DNA from 3 places in the Herminiimonas sp. Marseille-P9896 genome. Region 1 is predicted to be linked to each of the others. Evidence: predicted binding sites of a transcription regulator. Region 1 holds the regulator's gene; each other region holds the start of a gene.

What was found. The regulator HrcA, encoded in region 1, represses chaperone genes, less so after heat shock. The targets are predictions, from matches to a motif close to TTAGCACTCNNNNNNNNNGAGTGCTAA.
Region 2: the regulator HrcA is predicted to act here: its motif matches at 1,811-1,837, upstream of groES (co-chaperone GroES).
Region 3: the regulator HrcA is predicted to act here: its motif matches at 1,544-1,570, upstream of rpoH (RNA polymerase sigma factor RpoH).

What each region holds. Positions count from the first base shown of each region.
Region 1 covers NZ_CAJEVT010000001.1:1,005,861-1,010,130, forward strand. The annotation lists gene H7U06_RS16360 (outer membrane protein assembly factor BamE) at 1-492, opposite strand, end outside; gene fur (ferric iron uptake transcriptional regulator) at 569-994, shown strand; gene hrcA (heat-inducible transcriptional repressor HrcA) at 1,075-2,103, opposite strand; gene H7U06_RS04905 (HAD family hydrolase) at 2,171-2,887, opposite strand; gene H7U06_RS04910 (NAD kinase) at 2,976-3,893, shown strand; gene recN (DNA repair protein RecN) at 3,896-4,270, shown strand, end outside.
Region 2 covers NZ_CAJEVT010000001.1:1,117,451-1,121,720, forward strand. The annotation lists gene groL (chaperonin GroEL) at 1-1,302, opposite strand, end outside; gene groES (co-chaperone GroES) at 1,409-1,699, opposite strand; gene H7U06_RS05390 (inverse autotransporter beta domain-containing protein) at 2,127-3,788, shown strand; gene H7U06_RS05395 (hypothetical protein) at 4,239-4,270, shown strand, end outside.
Region 3 covers NZ_CAJEVT010000001.1:779,488-783,757, reverse strand. The annotation lists gene H7U06_RS03865 (cell division ATP-binding protein FtsE) at 1-390, shown strand, start outside; gene ftsX (permease-like cell division protein FtsX) at 387-1,313, shown strand; gene rpoH (RNA polymerase sigma factor RpoH) at 1,642-2,538, shown strand; gene H7U06_RS03850 (SCO family protein) at 2,600-3,193, opposite strand; gene cyoE (heme o synthase) at 3,198-4,082, opposite strand; gene H7U06_RS03840 (heme A synthase) at 4,111-4,270, opposite strand, start outside.

The DNA of each region.
Region 1 (4,270 bases):
AGGTGTGCCGAGCAGGAAGACGACCTGGTCCTGCGTCATGCCTTCTTTCAACTGGGCGACCATTTCCTGCGAAACGAAGTTGCCTTGCTGGATGTCAGGACGGTAAGGGGAGAAAATGCCGAGGAAGCGTTTTTCACGTTTGACTTGCACACCGCTGCTGGCGGCGGCTGGTACGGCGGCGACTACTGCTGGCTTGGCTTCGGCCGCAGCAGTTGTCGTTGCGGCTGCAGCAGCAGCAGCTGCTGCTGCTGCAGTTTCCGTTGCTTCGCTTGCAGGTGCGGCTGTTTCTACGGCTACTTTTTCTTCGTTGGCTGCTACTGGTGCTGGCTGTGCGGCTGGCTTGGCGGCAGGTTTGGCCGCAGCGGCTACCAGTGCGGGTTCGTCTATCAATGGGTTTTTCGAGGCGCAGCCTGTGAGTACACCTGCCAATACCAGGCAAAATGTACCAGCGATGAGCGGAGCGCGATTAGAATGACGGGGCAGCATTTGCATATGGGGTCTCAAGGGATTGAGCAATTGTACGAAAACACTATATGATAAGGCAGATATCCTTAATATGAGCAAGAACATGCCGAACAATCCATCCGAGTTAAAAGCCAGCGGCCTGAAAGCGACGCTGCCACGTCTGAAAATCCTCGATATTTTCCAGACTGCCGAAGTACGCCATCTGAGCGCAGAAGACGTCTACAAGATGTTGCTCGCTGACAATCTGGATGTCGGCCTGGCAACGGTTTACCGTGTTTTGACGCAATTTGAACAAGCGGGCTTGCTGCAGCGCAATCACTTTGAAACCGGCAAAGCCGTATTCGAACTGAATGAAGGCTCGCACCATGACCATCTGGTTTGCCTGGATTGCGGCAAGGTAGAAGAGTTTTTTGATGCTGAAATCGAAAAGCGCCAGGTACGTATCGCTGAAGAGCATGGTTTTGAAATCGCCGACCATGCGCTTGCCTTGTATGGGCATTGCAAGAGTTGCCAAAAAGCTAAAAAGTAAGCTGTCACGTTTTACGAAAACCATGCTGGTGGAAACACCCGCATGGTTTTTTTACGTTTTGCAGTTTTTTCTTGGTTGCTTCAGCCAGGATTGTGGCTGAGTGCGTTCGACAGCAATTTGGCCGTGATGTCGACGATAGGAATCACGCGTTCATACGCCATGCGTGTCGGGCCGATAACGCCCAGCGTGCCGACGACTTTGCCGTTCACGGTGTAGGGCGAGGTCACTACGCTCATCTGGTCCATAGGCACCAGCTTGGATTCGCCACCGATAAAGATTTGTACGCCGTTCGCCTTGTTTGACACGTCCAGCAATTGCATCAGGCTGGTTTTTTGTTCGAACAGGTCAAACAGCTGGCGCAAGGACACCATGTTCGATGACAGGTCACTCACGCTGAGCAGATTGCGTTCACCGGAAATGACGACATCATCGCTATTGTCATTCATCGCATCGCTGCCAGCTTCGACTGCAGCTTGCATCAGGCGCGTCATATCGTCGCGCAACTGCTTCAATTCACCCTGCAAACGTATTCTTACTTCGTCGAAGCTGAGGCCACCGTAGTTCTGGTTGATGTAATTCGCTGCCTGTATCAACTGGCTAGGTGTGTAATCGACATCGGTCAGTAGCAGGCGGTTTTGCACGTCGCCACTGGGGCTGACGATGACCAGCAGTATGCGTTTCTCGGACAGGCGCAGGAAATCGATTTGCTGGAATACCGATTCGTGTCGCGGCGTCATGACGATGCCAGCGAATTCGGATAGCGAAGACAGGATTTGTGCGGCGTTGGAGATAATCTTTTGCGACGAACCGGTTTGCAGCGAATTCTGCAATTTCGATTCGAGTGCGCTTTCATCGATGGATTGCACCGTCAGCAAGGTATCGACAAACACACGGTAGCCGCGCGGCGTAGGTACGCGTCCGGCCGAGGTGTGCGGACTGGCGACAAAGCCCATCTCTTCCAGGTCCGCCATCACGTTGCGTATGGTCGCAGGTGACAGGTCGAGGCCCGAGATTTTGGAAAGCTCGCGCGAGCCGACCGGCATGCCGTCCGCTATATAGCGTTCGACGAGGGCTTTCAGCAGGGTTTGTGCGCGGTTATCAAGTTGCATAGTATCGCTATTGTATGAGTGGTCATGCCGGGCGGCAAGGGCAAGGCCGCAGGGGGCATGCTGCCCATTATGCGCGCTTTAGCCAGGCATCGAGCTCATATAAATTGGTGACGCTGGCAGTCGGCACAATATGGTCGGGCAATGTGTGGTCGAAGCGATTCATCCACACCGCGCGCAAACCGGCGTTTTGGGCACCCTGGATATCCAGGGTGGGGTCGTCACCGACGTAAATGGCTTCGTGTGGCGCAACGTCCAGTGCGGCGCAGGCCGCATGAAAAATCTCTGCGCCGGGTTTGGCGCTGCCAAATTGATGGGCCGCGATCGATACCTGGAAATAAGATGCCAGGCCAATTTCGCCGAGGTCGGCAAAACCGTTGGACACCGAGCCCAGGGCAAAACGTTCGCTCAGGCTGGTCAGACCAGGTGTGACATCTACAAACGGGTTGACGGCGTTGCGCGCGACTGAAAAAACCGCCATCGCCTGATCCACCAGATCCTTGTTTTCACTCGTTAAATGACAGGCGCGTGTCAGCGCAGCGTGGCGTAAAGCCCATACATTGAATTGGAATTGCGGATCGGTAGGCAGCAATTCCATGCGCAGCTCGCGCAATTCCTCATTGCTGAAGCGTTGTGTTACACCCGGAATGTGCTCATTCAGCCAGTCATACAAAATGGCTTCTGCCTTGACCAAAGTCGGGGCCAGGTGCCACAAGGTGTCATCCAGATCGAACAGGATGGCCTTCACAGGCGGATGAGTGGAATGCGGTGTAGGCTGGGACGTCATGTTGGATACTCAATCATTTGCATGGATGATGCGTTGCATAGCGCACGAGAAGGCCAAAAGAAGGACAAATTATGGTCTAATCTGCAGCATGTCGCTTACCTCACACTCTACACACCCTTCCAGTTTTAATACGATCGCTATCTTCGGCAAACATATGGCCGGTGGGATTGCGAAATCGTTGACTGATATCGCCGATTGCCTGGGCAAGACCGGCCGCAAAGTCATTTTCGAAGCAGAAACCGCACTGAACTTTTCGCTCAGCAATTACGATTCCATGACTTTGCCGGAAATCGGCGAGTGCGCGGATGCCGCTATTGTAGTCGGCGGCGACGGTACCATGCTGGGGATTGCGCGCCAATTGGCGCCATACAATGTGCCGCTGATAGGCGTGAACCAGGGACGTCTCGGTTTCATGACCGATATTTCGCTGGACCAGATGATGCCGCTGCTGAAAGAAATGCTGAATGGGAAAGTCCGTTCCGAACAGCGCAGCTTGCTGAAGGGCTCGATAGAACGTGAGGGTGAGGCTGTATACAGCACACTGGCTTTCAATGACGTCGTCTTGTCGCGTGGCTCGGGTTCCGGCATGGTGGAATTGCGCGTCGAAGTCGATGGTCATTTCATGTACAACCAGCGTTCGGATGGCCTGATTGTGGCGACACCGACTGGCTCCAGCGCGTATGCTTTATCGGCCGGTGGCCCGATTTTGCATCCCAGCCTGACCGGGATCGGACTGGTGCCGATTGCGCCGCACGCCTTGTCGAATCGTCCTATCGTGGTGCCGGACAGTAGCGTGATCGAAATCGAAGTCGTCGGTGGTCGCGAAGCCAATGTCAATTTCGATATGCAATCAGTGGCGCGCCTGCTCAAGCATGACCGGATTACCGTGCGTCGCTCCGAACATACGATTACCTTCCTGCATCCGGAAGGCTGGAATTATTACGATACCTTGCGCGAAAAGCTGCATTGGAATGAATACCCGTCAGTAGAAGGTCGCTTGAAATAAACATGCTGCGCACGCTCTCCATCCGTGATTTCGTTATTGTCGATGCCATCGAACTGGAATTTTCGCCTGGTTTCTCCGTTTTCACCGGCGAAACCGGCGCGGGTAAATCCATCCTGATCGATGCGCTGGCACTCGCGCTTGGCGGGCGTGGTGATGCCAGCGTGGTACGCGAAGGCGCAGCCAAGGCTGACATAACGGCCGAGTTTTCCAGCAGTGCCGAGCTGGATGCCTGGCTCGCCGAAAACGAATTCAGCAATGAAGACGGCGGCGCATTGCTACGCCGCGTCATAGACAATGCCGGTCGCTCCAAAGCCTTCATCAACGGCATCGCCGCTACCGCCACGCAATTGCGTGAGCTGGGTGAGCAACTGGTCGAT
Region 2 (4,270 bases), 110 kb from region 1:
ATCCGAGTTATCGCCTTTGATGCTGATTGCAGCACGTGCGCGCAGCAGGGCAACGCCACCGCCAGGAACGATACCTTCTTCAACAGCAGCGCGGGTTGCGTGCAGAGCATCTTCAACGCGTGCTTTTTTCTCTTTCATTTCAACTTCGGTAGCAGCACCGACTTTGATCACTGCAACGCCGCCTGCCAGTTTGGCAACGCGTTCTTGCAGTTTTTCACGGTCGTAGTCCGAAGTTGCTTCTTCGATTTGCGCGCGGATTTGCTTAACGCGTGCTTCGATGTTGATAGCCTGGCCGTTACCGTCAATCAGCGTGGTGTTTTCTTTGCCGATTTCGATACGTTTAGCCTGGCCCAATTCTTCCAGAGTGATTTTTTCCAAAGTCAGGCCGACTTCTTCAGCGACAACCTGGCCGCCGGACAAGATAGCGATATCTTCCAGCATTGCTTTACGACGGTCGCCGAAGCCTGGAGCTTTCACTGCGCAGGTTTTCAGGATGCCGCGGATGTTGTTCACAACCAGGGTTGCCAGTGCTTCGCCTTCGATGTCTTCTGCGATGATCAGCAGTGGACGACCAGCTTTGGCAACTTGTTCCAATACCGGGAGCAGGTCACGGATGTTGGAGATTTTTTTGTCGCACAACAGGATGAACGGATTGTCCAGGATAGCGGTTTGCTTTTCTGGGTTGTTGATGAAGTATGGCGACAGGTAGCCGCGGTCAAACTGCATACCTTCAACGATGTCGAGTTCGTCGTTCAGGGATTTGCCGTCTTCAACAGTGATGACGCCTTCCTTGCCGACTTTTTCCATCGCTTCAGCGATGCGCTCGCCGATCGATGCATCGCTGTTAGCGGAGATCGAACCAACTTGAGCGATTTCTTTGGTGGTGGTGCATGGTTTAGCAATGGCTGCCAGTTGTTCGACAGTTGCTGCAACAGCTTTGTCGATACCGCGTTTCAGATCCATTGGGTTCATGCCGGCTGCAACGTATTTCATGCCTTCGCGAACGATCGCTTGTGCCAATACGGTTGCAGTGGTGGTGCCGTCGCCTGCGTTGTCGCTGGTGCGGGAAGCCACTTCTTTCACGAGCTGCGCGCCCATGTTTTGCAATTTGTCTTTCAGTTCGATTTCTTTAGCGACCGAAACACCGTCCTTGGTGACGGTAGGTGCGCCGAACGAACGTTCCAGAACCACGTTACGGCCTTTAGGGCCCAGGGTTACTTTAACTGCGTTGGCCAGAACGTTAACGCCTTCGACCATCTTGGCACGGGCTGCGTCGCCGAAAATTACTTCTTTAGCTGCCATGTTGATTGCTCCTGATTATTCGTTGAGTGACTGAATCACTGAATTCCGACTAGGAATGAAACCGTTTCGAGCTCTGCGGCACGGCCGCTACGCTCGAGAAACGGGATCACTTTTGTACGATTGCCATGATGTCTTCTTCGCGCATCACGAGAACTTCGTTGCCATCAACTTTGACGGTTTGGCCAGCATATTTGCCGAACAGAACGCGGTCGCCGACTTTAACGTCGAGTGGGCGTACTTTGCCGTCTTCGAGGATTTTGCCGTTGCCGATTGCCAGAATTTCACCTTGATCAGGCTTTTCAGCTGCTGCTTCAGGAATGATGAGGCCAGACGCAGTTTTTGTTTCCTGGTCGAGGCGCTTGACGATGACGCGATCGTGCAAAGGACGAAGGTTCATACAAACTCCTTAGTTTTCAATAGGTTATGGTGATTTGCGGCATAAAGCTGCAAAGCTAGCTTTACAGTGCATACATGCCGCACTAGAAAGTTGGTCGTACGGGAAAAGTTGTTAGCACTCTCGCCCGGCGAGTGCTAAGTATATGGATGCTTGTTGGATAATTCAAGTGATCAGTAAAGGAATATTGACGAGACAGTACCGGAATCCATTTATCTCTATATAGATAGGCATGGTGCAGATGGTCAATTTAGCTAGAAGGTCATTTAATGTATAAAAGATAATTTTTTGGTCGAAGTCAGTAGCAAATATTCCGTGATTAATGATCCCCGGTTTCTCAAAACAACACGCTGCAACAAGCGTGTTGCACTTCTTGCGCCTGTTTGTAAAATGCCATTAGAAAAAATAACAAACGCTACAGGGAGTAGTAATGAGTCGCTTGAAATCCAACAAGCTTAGGATTGCTGTATCCGTATTTTCCGCTTGCGTCGGTACCGGAGCATATGCGCAGAATGCCGGGCAAGAGAAATGGAGTACTTATCTCGACCTGGAAGGCAAAGTCGGATCCAAGCGTGACATCGGCGAAGCGAATCTTTTTATCCCAGCAGTACAAGATGCGCGCTCACTTTATTTTGCGAACGTTCGTGCGCGTCTGGCGAATGGTGGAGATTTTGAAGGAAGCCTGGGCGGTGGTATGCGTCATATGCTGGAGACCGGATGGAATCTTGGTGCGTATGGCTTTGTCGATAGGCGCAGAACTACTTATAACAATTCCTACGATCAGGCGACATTAGGTTTTGAGGCGCTCGGGCCTCAGTTCGATTGGCGCGCTAATGTCTATCAGCCCTTTGGTAAGAAAAGCACCACCTTATCCAGTGTCAACACAGGATCGGTGTCTGGTGGTTCTCTCTTTGTAACCAGTACGGTGCAGGAAGAGCGCGCACTACCTGGCTTTGATGTGGAGGCCGGATGGCGTCTCCCTATCTTCGACGAAGAAGATACGCGACAGGTGAGAGCTTACCTCGCGGGCTATCGATTTTCCGATGACGGGATCAAGGTACAAGGCACCCGTGTGCGAGCCGAGTATGTGATGGCTGACTTCAGTAATACGTGGAAAGGCGCGCAGTTAACCATAGGTGCGGAGTACCAGGACGACAATGCTCGCGGCAGTCAGAGTTTCGTCGCGCTGCGCTTGCGCATCCCATTGGGAAATGCCACTTCCTCTTTGCAACGGATGAAGGCGCAGGAGCGTCGCATGACTGCGCCGATCGTGCGTGACGTGGATATCGTCAGCCAGGTCAGCACGCGGCAAATTGCGTCTGAAAAAGCGTCTACGACGGCTGGCGGGCAGACGATAGTTGCTCTTTCCAGCGAAACGACCACTGGTGCATCTCTTCCCGGTGAAGTGGCGGCTGCGGGTAGCAATAGCACAGTAGTGTTGGCGGGCACATTCAATACCACTGCTTCTACAGTGCTCCAGAATGGCCAGACACTGATAGGTAAAGGCTCGCTGGATGTCGTTACCGCAAGTGGAAGGACCGTCACTACGTCATTGCCTGGCGCAACCATTAACTCATCGTTTGCTTCCTTTGGCGCCGGCACCAGGGCGACTGTTGCTATGGCTAACAACAGCACCATCAGCGGCATGAACATAGTTTCCACCGATGTCGCCGGAAGCGGGGTGAACTATCGAGGCATCAATACCATAGGTGTAAGCAATGTACGTATTCTGGATAACACGGTATCGCTAGCATTAAATAATTCAGTGGGCAGTAGTTCTACGGCGCTGGGAGTTGAGAATTCGACCAACGTTATCATCGGTAACAACTCAGTGAGCGCATATAACCAGAATTCCAACGCAGCGGCGCTCGTTGTACTCGATTCGAGTGTGCAAATATTTAATAATCGCCTGTCTGCCCAGGGTTCAAGCCCCGCACATAGTTTTGCCGTTCTGCTGGCGGACACTACAGGATCTGCTCTTACTGTGTTGCCTAACTCGACGGGCAACGTCATTCTGAATGGAGCATGCGATATTCCGGTCGCCACGCCAATTGGTGCTGTTCATATGGTGGACGGTACGACTTGTCCTTAAATATTGCTAACATCGTTTTTTCAATTGCTTGATTCCAGGTTTAACTTAGATGCTTTTTCTATTCACTTCGCGAGGTGTTACCACTAAGGTTGGATATGGACGCAATTAGTATTTGGAGGGCACTGCAAGTATTGCATCCGGAAAGAACTGAGCGGTTGTCTGAGATAGTTGGCCCTGTGTCAGGCACTCCAGAGAGTTTTATTATCCGTTTGGACAAATTACGTCAGGACGCGGTCATTGCAAATGATCGATGTGGTTACATCGGAAATCCTTATGAACAAATTGCGGAGGATTTCGAGGTACTTGTGTGCGTTGCTAAGAGAGATTTTTAGTCTAGGTAATCGCTTAAAATATATGTGCTCGAATGCGTAAGCACTTTGAACATGGTAGACATTGGCAGATTGTGGATTTCTCGTTCAGATAAATTATAGACCTTGAAGGAAGTGCCGTATGTCTTGGATACCTATGTACGCAACGAAGAA
Region 3 (4,270 bases), 230 kb from region 1:
AATGTGATGTTGCCGCTGATCGTCTGCGGTGCGTCCCGACCAGATGCCGAACGCCGGGCTCGCGCCGCGCTGGATAAAGTCGGTTTGCTCGACATGGCCAATTCGGGGCCGCTTACCTTGTCCGGTGGTGAGCAGCAACGCGTCGCCATTGCCCGCGCCATCGTCAACCGTCCGCAAATCATCCTGGCCGATGAACCTACCGCCAACCTGGATCGCGCCGCCGCGAACAAGGTACTGGATGCATTGAAAGCATTCCACTCGGTCGGTGTCACCTGCCTGATCTCCACCCACGATGAACAATTCCTCGATACCGCAACCCGCGTGATTTATCTCGATCATGGCCGAATTATTGAAAGCTGGCGTCGCACAGCAGTACAGGAGCCTGCATGAATAGCTGGCTCAGACACCATGGCTTCGCACTCGGCGACGCCTTCCGTCATTTGTTCAAAACCCCGGGCAACTTCCTGCTGAATGTATTGGTAGTGTCGATTGCACTGGCACTGCCGTTTGCCGGCATGACTTTGCTGGAAAACGTACGCCCGGTCTCCGAGCAACTGGCGGTCGAACCGGAAATCAGCGTCTTCATGGCAATGGATACCTCGCGCGAACGTGCCACTGCCATCGCACCGGAAATTCGCCGTATCGCGCAAGAAGCCAAGCATCCGGTCAAACTGGAATTCATCCCGCGTGAAAAAGCACTCAGTACGCTGAAAAACAAAACCGGGCTGGACGATGCCATCTCGACGCTGGGTGCCAATCCTTTGCCGGATGCCTATGTCGTCAAAATGACCGGCTTCCAGAACGATGGCGACGCGAAGAAAATCAAGAGCATCGTCGAGAAGCTGCAAGCCCTCAATGGCGTCGAATACGTGCAAATGGATTCGGCCTGGGTTGAGCGCCTGGCTGCGCTGCTGCAAGTCATGCGCCTGATCCTGATCTTCCTCGCCACCACTCTTGGCGTGGTAGTGGTTGCCGTGGTCTTCAATACCATCCGCCTGCAAGTCATGACGCAGCGCGAAGAGATCGAAGTCTCGCGTTTGGTGGGTGCCACCGACTCCTTCATCTGCCGTCCGTTCTATTACACCGGTGCCTTGCTCGGTCTGATCGCCGGTGGCGTGGCATTGATCGCGGTCGCCCTGGCCTTGAATCCGCTCAACACGGCTATCGCTGATTTCGCTCGCCTCTATGCGTCGGAGTTCCGCCTCGCACCACTGGATCTCGTCCCTACGCTGATCCTGCTGGCAGCCAGTGCCTTCCTCGGTTTGCTGGGTGCACTGCTTTCTGTACAGCGGCATTTGGCACGACTGCATTAACCGCCATGTGAGCACACACTGACTTGTGCCATCACCGGTGCCGGACGGCAAATAAAAAAGGACCTGAAAAGGTCCTTTTTTATTTCTCAAGAGAAATGAAAATCTTCGTCAAAATCGCCCTTGGGGACGCAACTTCTGGGCAAGAAACCTCTCTAATCCCTGTAAGAAAAGAGCAATAATGATTAAAAAAGCAATAGTGTTTAGGCTATCGCTTCAATAAAAACCGCTCATTAGCACTCATTTCAAGAGAGTGCTAATATAGCTACTCAAAGTAGTCTAGTTCACAGAAACAAGTGGTTTCTGACTGAAACTTAAGCAAGGAGAACGCATGAAAGCAGTATCTGCATCAACCGCATTAGTTCCTAACAGCAATATGCTGGCATTGGGGTTTTCTGGTGCGCTGGGCAATATTGACGCTTACATCTCGGCGGTCAATCGCCTCCCTATGCTGACGCACGAAGAAGAAATATCTTTGGCGCGCCGCCTGCGCGACGAAAACGATCTGGGTGCCGCACAAAAACTGGTGCTCTCGCATCTGCGCCTGGTCGTCTCGATCGCCCGCGGCTATCTGGGCTATGGCCTGCCGCACGCAGACTTGATTCAGGAAGGCAATATCGGTTTGATGAAAGCCGTGAAACGTTTCGACCCGGATCAGGGCGTACGTCTGGTTTCGTATTCCATGCATTGGATCAAAGCAGAAATGCATGAATACATCCTGAAAAACTGGCGCCTGGTAAAAGTCGCGACGACCAAGGCACAACGCAAATTGTTCTTCAATCTGCGCAGCCACAAAACCGGTCTGGATTCGATGACACCGGACCAGGTCGACGAGCTGGCGAAAACGCTGAACGTCAAACGGGAAGAAGTCATAGAGATGGAAACCCGTCTGTCCGGACGCGACATCGCACTGGAAGCGCCTACTGATGACGAAGACGACAAGTTTGCGCCTATCGCTTACCTGTCCTCCGATATGCAGGAACCGACCAAGGTGCTGGAATCGCAGCAGTTTGATCGTCTGCAAACCGAAGGTTTGTCGAATGCATTGGGCAAACTGGATGCGCGTTCACGTCGCATCGTCGAAGCGCGCTGGTTGGCGAACGATGACGGTTCGGGCGCAACCCTGCATGAATTGGCAGATGAGTTCGGCGTATCGGCTGAACGTATCCGTCAGATCGAAGCAGTCGCACTGAAGAAAATGAAAGGCTCGCTGGCCGCTTACGCTTAAGCAGTCAGTAGCAGCAAACAAAAAAGGCGCTCCTCGGAGCGCCTTTTTTTATGTCTGGTCTTTACGTCTTGTCCGCCAGCAAAGTCTTCAAATCCTGCACGATAGGATCTATGCCCTGACCGTGGCGGATGAACAAACGGATGCGACCTTGCGGGTCAAACACATAGCTGCCCGCTGTGTGATCGACGGTATAGCTGCCTGGAGTCTTGCCCGGCACCTTTTGATAAAACACTTTGAATTCTTTCGCGACCTTCTCGGTCTCGGCCAGATCACCACGCAAGCCGAGGAAGCGCGGATCGAAAGCCGGTACGTATTGCGCCAGCAAGGCCGCCGTATCACGCTCAGGATCTACCGTGACGAACAAGACTTGCACGCGATCCGCATCCGGGCCCAACGCCTTCATCACGTTCGACATTTCCATCATGGTCGTCGGGCACACGTCCGGACATTGCGTGAAGCCAAAGAACACCACGACTGCCTTGCCTTTGAAATCAGCCAGCGTACGCAGCTTGCCGTTATGGTCATGCAGCGAAAATTCCTTGGCATAGCCCAGACCAGTCAGGTCGGTGTTATTGAAAACTTGCTTGGGTTTATCGCTACAAGCAGCCAAGGCAAATAGTGCGGCACAAATTACCAGAAGGGAACGGAAACGCATGTTTTCAGAATCTCAGATAGTGGTCGACCAGCAAGGCCGCAAACAGCAGGGACAGATAGATGATCGAGTAAGCGAACATCTTGCGCGCAATCATATCGGTGTAATGGCGATAAACCTGCCATGCATACCAAACGAAAATGATATCCAGGATGGCGACCGACACCAGGTAAATCAAGCCGCTCATGCCGACCGCGAAAGGCAACATGGTGGTCGCGACCAACGCGATGGTGTACAGCCAGATATGGAATTGGGTGAACTCGGTACCATGCGTGACCGGCAACATCGGCAAGCCCGATTTCGCATACTCGTCACGGCGATACAAGGCCAGCGCCCAGAAGTGCGGCGGCGTCCAGATGAAGATGATCAGTACCAGGATCCAGGCTTGCATAGGCAAATCATTGGCCACCGCTGCCCAACCCAAGGCCGGCGGCATCGCGCCGGACAAGCCACCGATCACAATATTCTGCGGTGTCGCTGGTTTCAGGATGATGGTGTAAATCACTGCGTAGCCAACAAAGGTGGCAAAGGTCAGCCACATCGTCAAAGGATTCACGAAGTTATACAGCACCCACATACCGGCACCGCCGATCACACCTGAAAACACCAGTGTTTGCAGTACGGTAATTTCACCGCGTGCCATGGGACGACGCGCAGTGCGCGCCATGCGTGAATCGATTTCGCGTTCCACCAGGCAGTTGATCGCAAATGCCGCACCGGCCAGCAACCAGATACCTATCGTTGCCGACACGACTATCTTCCAGCTAGGCAACTCGGGGGTTGCCAGGAACATGCCTATCACGGCGCAAAAAACTGCCAGCTGCGTGACACGCGGCTTGGTCAGGGCCCAATACTGGGCGATACGGTTCGGAGAGGCAGTCAGAGTAGTCATGCGTAGTCGTTGGGTGCAGCCTGTGAGCTCATCTCAGCGTATCTCTGCCAGGTACGAGCCCACGATTTGCCCCGGCAGTACCGGGGATTCTAGCCTTGTAGTTTAACATGACCAGCAAGAGGACAAGCAGCGCTGCACAACCATTGTGCGCGACCGCCAGCGCCAGCGGCCATTTCAATGACACTGTG